DNA from 2 places in the Arthrobacter sp. K5 genome. Region 2 is predicted to be linked to the other one. Evidence: riboswitches for the same ligand, from Rfam matches in the RefSeq annotation. Region 2 holds a riboswitch; the other holds the start of a gene.

Region 1 (4,177 bases), 580 kb from region 2:
TGCTCCTGTTCCTCTCCGGTTCCGCGTCATTCCTCCTCAACGGCACGCCGCAGCAGGTCTGGGCCAATCCGCTGGGTAATTTCCTGCTGGTGTCCGGCGCGGCAGGGGTCTGGGCCGGGGCGCGTTCCCTCCGGAACCTGAAGCACAATCTGTGGCTGTCCACCGCGCTGCCGGTCATCGCCGGCGCCGCGGCCGGCATCGACAGCCCGGGATCCAATACCTGGGCAGGCGGTGCAGTCTTCCTGGCATCCATGGCCACACTGATCGGCCTGGCCTCGCACGAGCTGTGGCGGCTTGAACCCGGGTACTCCCGGGTGAGGATTCCCATGGCCATCGCAGCGGGCGGGGTGGCCGTCTTCTACTTTTGCCGTCTGGTGGTGTTCCTTATCGAAGGGCCAAGCGGTCCTGTTTTTTCCACCTACTTCGGGTCCGCGGTGACCACCATGGTCACCATGGTGCTGCTGGTGGTGGTTTCCTTCAGCATGGCGGGGCTGAGCACCGAGCAGCAGACGCGGGCGCTCCGAACGGTCGCCACGCAGGACGGGCTGACCGGCCTGCTTAACCGAGGCGCTTTCCTGGAAGCGGCCGCCCAGGAACTGGAACGCAGCAAGGCAGCCAACAGCGGCGGCTCGCTGATCCTCGCGGACCTGGACCACTTCAAGTCGGTCAACGACACCTTCGGCCACGCGGCGGGCGACCTTGCGCTGCAGGCGTTTGCCAACGCGTGCAGCGCGTCGGCCCGGTCCACGGACGTCGCCGGGCGCTACGGCGGCGAGGAGTTTATCCTCCTGCTTCCGGGTGCAGGCCCCAAGAGCGCGGAAATCATCGCGGGCGAAATCAGCAGGAGGCTGGCAGAGCAGCACATACCGGAACTGCTGCGGATGCCGACCGTCAGCTACGGCATTTCCACCTACAATGCGACAACCGCGGACCTCGACGAGGTGATCGCGGCCGCCGACGTCGCCCTCTATGAAGCCAAATCACAGGGGCGGAACCGCACGGTCAGGGGCTGAGGCGGAGCTGTTGCCTTTTTAAGACCCTGCTGCCTCTTAAAGCAGGCACCGGATCCGGAATGCATGGGGGACAATCCGGACCCGGCGATCCTGACTCGCAGCTGGAGACTGCGGTCTTTCATCAGGCATAGCCAGTGTGTTCCACGATCCTTGTAGAAAGGTGGGAGCACCTTGGGGTGGCCGTGTTCCGCCGCCCCCAAGGCAGCGGAACACGGCGGTTTTTCAGCTTTTGCTAGGCCGCGCGAACGAACGTGACGGGGCCGGTGGCAGTGAGCCAGGACAGCGGGTGGGCCATGGTGGCGTTGATGCCGTTCATGCCGCCGCTGATGACCTTGCCGGCGCCGGCGTAGATGGCCACGTGGCCGGACTGGACCACCATGTCGCCGGGCTGCGGGGTGGAGACCACCTTGCCGTGGCTCAGGAACTGCATCGGGGCGAGGTCACCCACGCGGATGCCGGCGGCACCGAGGGCCTTCTCCACCATGGCGGTGCAGTCCTGTGTGATGCCGATCTGGGCGTAGGCCGAAGCCAGCATGGTTGCGTTGACGCCTGCCGCAGCCTGGACGGGGGCCTTCGGCGCGGGAGCCGCGGCCTTGACGGTGACCTTCGGTGCGGCGGCCGGCGCAGCTGCAGCCTTGGCGGGCGCGGCAACCGGGGCGGCGGCGGGTGCCGCGGCCTTCTTCGCTACCGGCTTTTCGACGACGGGTGCTGCCACCACGGGAGCCGGGGCCGACTTGACCGCGGTGCGTTCAAACTCGATCTTGACGCTGGAAGCAGCGTTCAGGGGAGCCTGCACCTGGCTGGCGGCCTCGGGGGCGGCGGCCGGAGCCTGCGCCGGCTGGGCCGGGGCGGCGCCGCCGGCGTTGGCCGCAACGGTTCCCGTGAACGCCAGGCCGGAGGCCGCGAGGATCACGGCTGCCTGGCGGCCGAGACCGGAATTTGCGGAGGCAATGCGGGTGAACGGATTGGAGTGGGCGGCCGCAGCACGGCGGCCAGAAATAAAGCGGAACGACATGAAGAAGCCTCTCCCGATGCCTGCGAGGTGAGCTGTCGGATTCGGATGGGAGGCACCCGGCCGCGGTCCTGAACGTGGTCAGGAACTGTGCGGCTTCACCCCAAGGCCCGCTTCAAGCAGGCCGAAAAGTGGTTTCCCCGTCTCTGCCGGACATGGGTCTTCGGTTGGTTCCTCGGGCTGCGGCAGAGTTAGGCAATCAGCGCGGGAGTGCCTCATCGGTGAAAAAGGCACGTTTTTCACGGTACGGGAGGCTTCGCCAAATGTCACATTAGGGTAACGGGGGTGTGTCGCTTATTCCGCCGCGGCCCGCGTCAGGTAAGGGATCGAGGTCCGATTTGTGTGGTGAACCTCACTCTGCGGCGCGGAGCTTGCCGGCGAGCCGCTCCCGCATCTGGAGGCTGGCCGAGTTGAGGCCGATCAGTTCCACCTCGCGGCCGTGCCTGCGGTATTTCTCCGTGACGGCGTCCAGCACGGCGATGGTGGAGGCATCCCACAGGTGCGAGGCGTGCAGGTCGATCACCACGCCCCCGATGTCCGGCTCGGCGTCGCGGGCGTAGTTGAACTGGGTGTAGAGGTCGTTGGAGGAGGCGAAGAACAGTTCGCCGTCCACGGTGTAGGTGGCCACCGTCCGGCCGTTGAGCTCCACTTCCGTCCGCTCCACGGTGGCGAAATGGGCCACCCGGCGGGCGAACATCGCCATCGCTGCCAGCACCCCCACCCCGACGCCGATCGCCAGGTTGTGCGTGACCACCACCGTGCCGACAGTGATCAGCATGACCGCGGTTTCTGATTTGGGCATCCGCCTAAGCGTTGCCGGTGCAACAGAGTGCCAGTCGAACGTGATGGCCGAGACGAAGATCATCACCGCCACCAGCGCCGCCATGGGGATGAGGCCCACGATGTCACCCAGGGTCACCACCAGTACCAGCAGGAAGACGCCCGCGAGGAACGTGGACACCCGGCTCCGGGCGCCGGAGCCTTTGACGTTGATCATCGTCTGCCCGATCACGGCGCAGCCGCCCATGCCGCCCAGGAAGCCTGTGACGATGTTGGCTACGCCCTGTCCCCAGGATTCGCGGGTCTTGTTGGAGCGGGTATCGGTGATGTCGTCCACCAGTTTGGCTGTCATCAGGGATTCCAGGAGCCCCACGAGCGCCATGGACAGCGAGAACGGTGCGATGGTCTGGAAGGTTTCCCACGTCAGGGGCACATTCGGGATGAAGAGTGTGGGCAGGCTTTCCGGCAGCTGGCCCTTGTCCTGGACGGTGGGGACGTCGATCCCGGCCATCACGGCGAGGGCCGTCAGGAGGACGATAGCCACCAGCGGTGACGGCACCGCCGTCGTAATGCGGCGGAGGCCGACCACGATCAGCAGGCCGGCGGCCACCAGCGGGTAGACGGGCCACGGAACGCCGAGCAGTTCCGGCAGCTGGGCCATGAACACGAGGATGGCCAGCGCGTTCACGAAGCCCACCATCACCGAGCGCGGGATGAAGCGCATGAGCCGGGTGACGCCCAGGACGGCGAGCAGGATCTGGAAGACCCCGGCAAGGATTACCGCGGCGATCAGGTGGTCCAGTCCGTGGCTGCGCATCAGCGGCGCGATCACCAGGGCGACGGCGCCTGTTGCGGCCGAGATCATGGCGGGCCGGCCGCCCACGAAAGAAATGGTGACCGCCATGGTGAAGGAGGCGAACAGTCCGATCCGGGGGTCCACGCCGGCGATCACAGAGAACGCGATGGCTTCAGGAATGAGGGCGAGGGCCACCACCAGTCCGGCGAGGGCCTCGGTCTTGAGGCGCCGCGGGGAACGGAGCGTGGCCCGGACGGACTGGAGCTGTTCGGGCTTCATGAAACTCTATTTCTTGGTCTGGCGGTAGCGCTCGATCTGCTTCAGCCGCCGCAGGAGGCTGTCGCGCCGCGGGTGGGGAACGGCGTCGGGCGCCTCAGCGGTGAGGTCGATGTGTTTGGTGCCGTACTGCCACAGCAGGAGGTCATCCAGCAGGCGGTCCGGTCCGGGGGAGTAGCGGTGGTCCAGGGCCCGGCGGACCTCGGTGATCCGGTTGGCGCTGAGCAGTCCGGCCAGCTGGACGGTCTGTTTGAGTCCGTGGGCCGCCAGGAGTTCGGCCGCCCATCCCCAGTCGTCATC
Region 2 (4,177 bases):
GCGGCAGAGGTAGAAGAGAACGAGATACGCCAGAGTGGATGCCACGCCGATCGTGCCGAACCGCACCAGCTGGCCGAACAGGCTGCTGCCCGGGCTTTGCTCCTGGCTGCGTGATGCGGCGGGGAGGGGGCCGCGGGCCAAGGCAGCACGGAGTTCGGCGACGGGGATGCGGCCGGTGACCATGTCTTTGCTGAGCCGGGCGATGCCGCGGACGTCGGCGAGGGCCGTCTGGACGATGTCCACGCTGGAGTTGGGGTCGTCCGTCCAGTCCACCGGCACCTCGTGGACGCGTAGGCCGCACCGTTCCGCGAGGACCAGCAGTTCGGTGTCGAAGAACCAGGCGGTGTCCATGGTGTGTGGGAGGATCTGCTGGGCGATGTCAGCCCGGATGGCCTTGAAACCGCACTGTGCATCACTGAAATGTGCGCCCAGCAGGGACTGCAGCATGAAGTTGTAGCTGCGGGAGATGAATTCGCGCTTCGGCCCGCGGACCACCCGGGAGTTGCGGGTCAGCCGGGTGCCGATGGCCAGGTCCGAGTGGCCGGAGATGAGCGGCGCCAGGAGCGGGCCCAGCGCGGCCAGGTCGGTGGAGAGGTCCACGTCCATGTAGGCCAGGACGGGTGACGGCGAGGCCAGCCAGACTTTGCGCAGAGCGTTGCCGCGGCCCTTCTCCTCGAGGTGCACCACGGTGACCTCACGGAGTTCCCGCGCCACCCGCTCGGCGGCCTTGAGCGTGCCGTCTGTGCTCGCGTTGTCGGCAACGGTGATGCGGAACGAGTGCGGGAACATACCGCGCAGGTAAGCGTGCAGCCGGCGCAGGCACTCCTCCAGGTCGCGTTCCTCGTTGTAGACCGGGATGGTCACGTCCAGCACCGGTACCGCGGTGGCGATGTCGATGGGGGACCGCCGCGTGTGCCTGGTGAGGGTCTGCGCCGGGGCGTGTCCGGCCGCGCCGGTTCCGTGGAGCGCGTGCGGCGGCGTATGCAGAGGTGGGTGCGGCTGGGTTCCTGAGGCCTGGTCAGTGATGGTCATGCATCAACAGTGGCGGCCGCTGTTATGAGGGTTTTAGGGCGAAGCTGTGCACGGGCTGTGGATGTGGCTTCGGCGTTCGCCGGCCGTCATCATCAGCGGTGGTTGCCGCATTTCTGCGCCCCCTGTGTGGTTGTCGTCGGTGCGGTGGACATTGAGGCCTGCATTTCTGCACCACTCTGCCTGCGCGAGGAAGAGCAGGGACGCAGAAGGGCCCCGGATCCTGGCGGATCCGGGGCCCTTGGCACACCTAGGCGGTCACCCTAAAGCGGTGCAGAAATGCTCGCCGTCAGCCGGTGTGGCTGCGGCAACCGGTCAGTACCAGTTGTGGGCGAGGTGGAAGTTCAGAGCACCGCACGGGGAGCCGTAGCGCTCCTTGATGTAGTCCAGGCCCCAGTTGATCTGGGTGCGGTAGTTGGTGCGGTAGTCCGCCCCGGCGGTCGCCATCTTTTCGGCAGGCAGCGACTGGACGATGCCGTAGGCGCCGCTGCTGGCGTTGGTGGCCGTGGTGCGCCATTCCGATTCCTTGGTCCAGAGCCGCTTCAGGCACTGCATCTGGTGGGCGGACCAGCCGAAGGAGCCCAGCTTGCTGGCCGCGTAGGCCTGGGCACCGGCGGGATCATTCAGGGCAACAGGTGCGGCAGCCTTGGCCCTGGCGGCGGCGGCAGCCTTGGCAGCGGCGGCCTTGGCCGCAGCAGCCTTAGCGGCCGCGGCGTTGGCCTTGGCAACCGCGGCGGCGTTGGCAGCGGCGGCATTCTTAGCAGCGGCCGCCTTGGCGGCGGCTGCCTTTGCCGCAGCCGCTTTCGCAGCGGCCGTCTTCGCAGCGGCGGTCTTGGCGGCGGCGGCGGCCTTGGTTGCGGCGGCATCCTGGGACGAGGACTGCGGAGCGATGGACGCCGCGGACGGGGCCGGGAGGGCGGAGATCAGCGACCTGTCGAAGCTCAGCGTCTGCCCGCTGTCAGCGGTGGCCACGGACGATACGGCGGCGGAAGGGGCAGCCTGGTCGGCCGCCTGGCCTGCGGCGCCGACGCCAACGAGCACGGCGGCCGCAGTGGTCAGGACGGCTGCCCGGCGTCCGAAGGTAGGCAGGCCTGCGGCGAAACGGCCAAGTGCAGTCTTGGGCTGGGCAGGATCGGCCCGATGACGTGAAATTTTGCTGCCGGACTGCTTGGAGGCGCGTTCAGGGCGCGCCTGAGTCTTAAATTCAGACATGGTTGATTGCCTCTCAACACCTGCGGAGTTAGCTGTCGGGTTCGGATGAGGTCATCCGGCCGCACGGAAAATTCACGTGTCGGCTTCACCCCAAGGGCTGATGCGGAAAGCCCGGGACTCTGGTTCCCCCGCCTCTGCCTGATCTAGCGGAATCCGGGAAGCGGCAGAGCTGGGCGTCAATCCGGACATGCGGCTCTAGTGGCGGCCGCACTCCATCGACGGTACAGGAGGCTTTTGATTAAGTCACATTTAGGTAACGGGAATCACGAGGCCGGCGCGGCGCCTTGCATGAGCAGCCGGACGGCAAACTCTGTCCGGCCCGGCCGGGATGTGACTTCCACTGTGCCGCCGTGCGCCTCCACGATGGACTGCACGATGGACAGGCCCAGGCCGCTCGTTCCCTCTGCCGAGGCGACCCCCGGTTCTCCCTGTGGATCCGCGGTACGGAGGGCCGTTCCCGCAGTTGCGCCACCGGCCGCAGAACCCTTCGCCGCAGCGGATGCCGGTGCCAGTGGCGGCTGCGCCGGAGTCGCCCGTGACGCGTCTGCGCGGGCGAAGCGAGCGAACACCTTGTCCACGAATTCGGGCGGGATGCCGGCGCCGTCGTCCGTGACCGTAATCACAGCGCTGCCGTCGGCCGACCGCATCACGCCGGTGGTCACCGTGGTGCCGGGCGGGGTGTGCTTGCGGGCATTGGAGAGCAGGTTCACGAGGACCTGGTGCAGCTGTGAGGCATCGCCCCGGACCGACACGGGTTCCTCGGGAAGGTCGAGGTGCCACGCCCGGTCCGGCGCCATGACTTTTTCGTCGCTGACGGTCTCGATGACGAGCTGGGTGAGGTCAACCTCGCTGAGCTTGAGCGGCTGGCCTTCGTCGAGCCGTGCCAGCAGCAGGAGGTCCTCCACCAGGGCGGTCATGCGTTCCGACTGGCTCTGCACGCGTGCAAGGGACCGCTGGCCGTCCGGGGTGAACTTTTCGGTCATGCGCATCAGCTCGGTGTAGCCGCGGATGGCGGTGAGCGGCGTCCGGAGCTCGTGGGAGGCGTCCGCCACGAACTGCCGCACCTTCATTTCGCTTTCCTGCCGCGCTTCCAGCGCGTTGGAGACGTTGTCCAGCATCTGGTTCAGGGCGTGCCCCACGCTGCCCACTTCGGTTCCCGGATGGGCGTTCGACGGCGGGACGCGGACGGCGAGTGCCACCTCACCGGCGTCCAGCGGCAGGCGCGACACCTGGGTGGCCACCTCGGAGAGCTGCTCCAGCGGTTTCATGGTGCGGCGGATGAGCACCGTCCCGGCCAGGCCGATCAGCACGAGTCCGCCCAGCGAGACAATCGTGATGGTCCAGACGAGCGAGGTCAGGGTGCTCTGCTTGTCCGCCAGGGGGAGCCCTGTCACCATGACGTCGCCATAGGGTGTCTGGGCGGCAACCAGCCGGTAGGCGCCGGTGGACAGGGTGCGGTCGACGGGGACGCCGTCGCGGCGCAGAGCCAGGAGAACCTGGTTGTCTGCCGCGGAGAGTGCCTTCCGGGTGGCATCGGAGGCCAGGAATCCTGCGGTGACCTGGCCGGCCTGGATCCTGCCCGCAAGAGTGCCCACACGCTGGCCCCGGCCTTCGAGGGGATCCGGTTTGTAGCCCGAGGCGCCGGGCGGCGGACGGCCAAAGTCCCGGGCCCTGTCAGCGGCCCCGGTGAGCTGCTCGTCGAGCTGGCGTGTCAGAAATGAGTCCATGCTGGCGTAGCTGAACAGGCCGATCGCAGCGCAGATGGCCACGAGCAGCGCCATTGCCACCAGGACCAGGCGGGTGCGGAGATGCCAGGTGCCCGGCTTCAGCCAGCTTCGGCGCTGGGTACGGACTGCACCGGAAAGGTTTGCCACGGCCTACTCTGCCGGCTTGATGACGTAGCCCGCGCCGCGGACCGTGTGGATCATCGGCGGAT

What was found. Region 2 has a riboswitch for cyclic di-AMP ahead of ABRP34_RS18050 (hypothetical protein). Riboswitches for the same ligand answer to the same signal wherever they lie in the genome.
Region 1: another riboswitch for cyclic di-AMP. It lies ahead of ABRP34_RS15365 (NlpC/P60 family protein); the one in region 2 lies ahead of ABRP34_RS18050 (hypothetical protein).

What each region holds. Positions count from the first base shown of each region.
Region 1 covers NZ_CP159279.1:3,380,431-3,384,607, forward strand. The annotation lists gene ABRP34_RS15360 (GGDEF domain-containing protein) at 1-1,013, shown strand, start outside; gene ABRP34_RS15365 (NlpC/P60 family protein) at 1,246-2,028, opposite strand; cyclic di-AMP (ydaO/yuaA leader) riboswitch at 2,032-2,233, opposite strand; gene ABRP34_RS15370 (SulP family inorganic anion transporter) at 2,378-3,880, opposite strand; gene ABRP34_RS15375 (RelA/SpoT domain-containing protein) at 3,887-4,177, opposite strand, start outside.
Region 2 covers NZ_CP159279.1:3,955,967-3,960,143, forward strand. The annotation lists gene ABRP34_RS18045 (bifunctional glycosyltransferase family 2/GtrA family protein) at 1-1,032, opposite strand, end outside; gene ABRP34_RS18050 (hypothetical protein) at 1,345-2,241, opposite strand; cyclic di-AMP (ydaO/yuaA leader) riboswitch at 2,247-2,410, opposite strand; gene ABRP34_RS18055 (HAMP domain-containing sensor histidine kinase) at 2,505-4,115, opposite strand; gene ABRP34_RS18060 (response regulator transcription factor) at 4,119-4,177, opposite strand, start outside.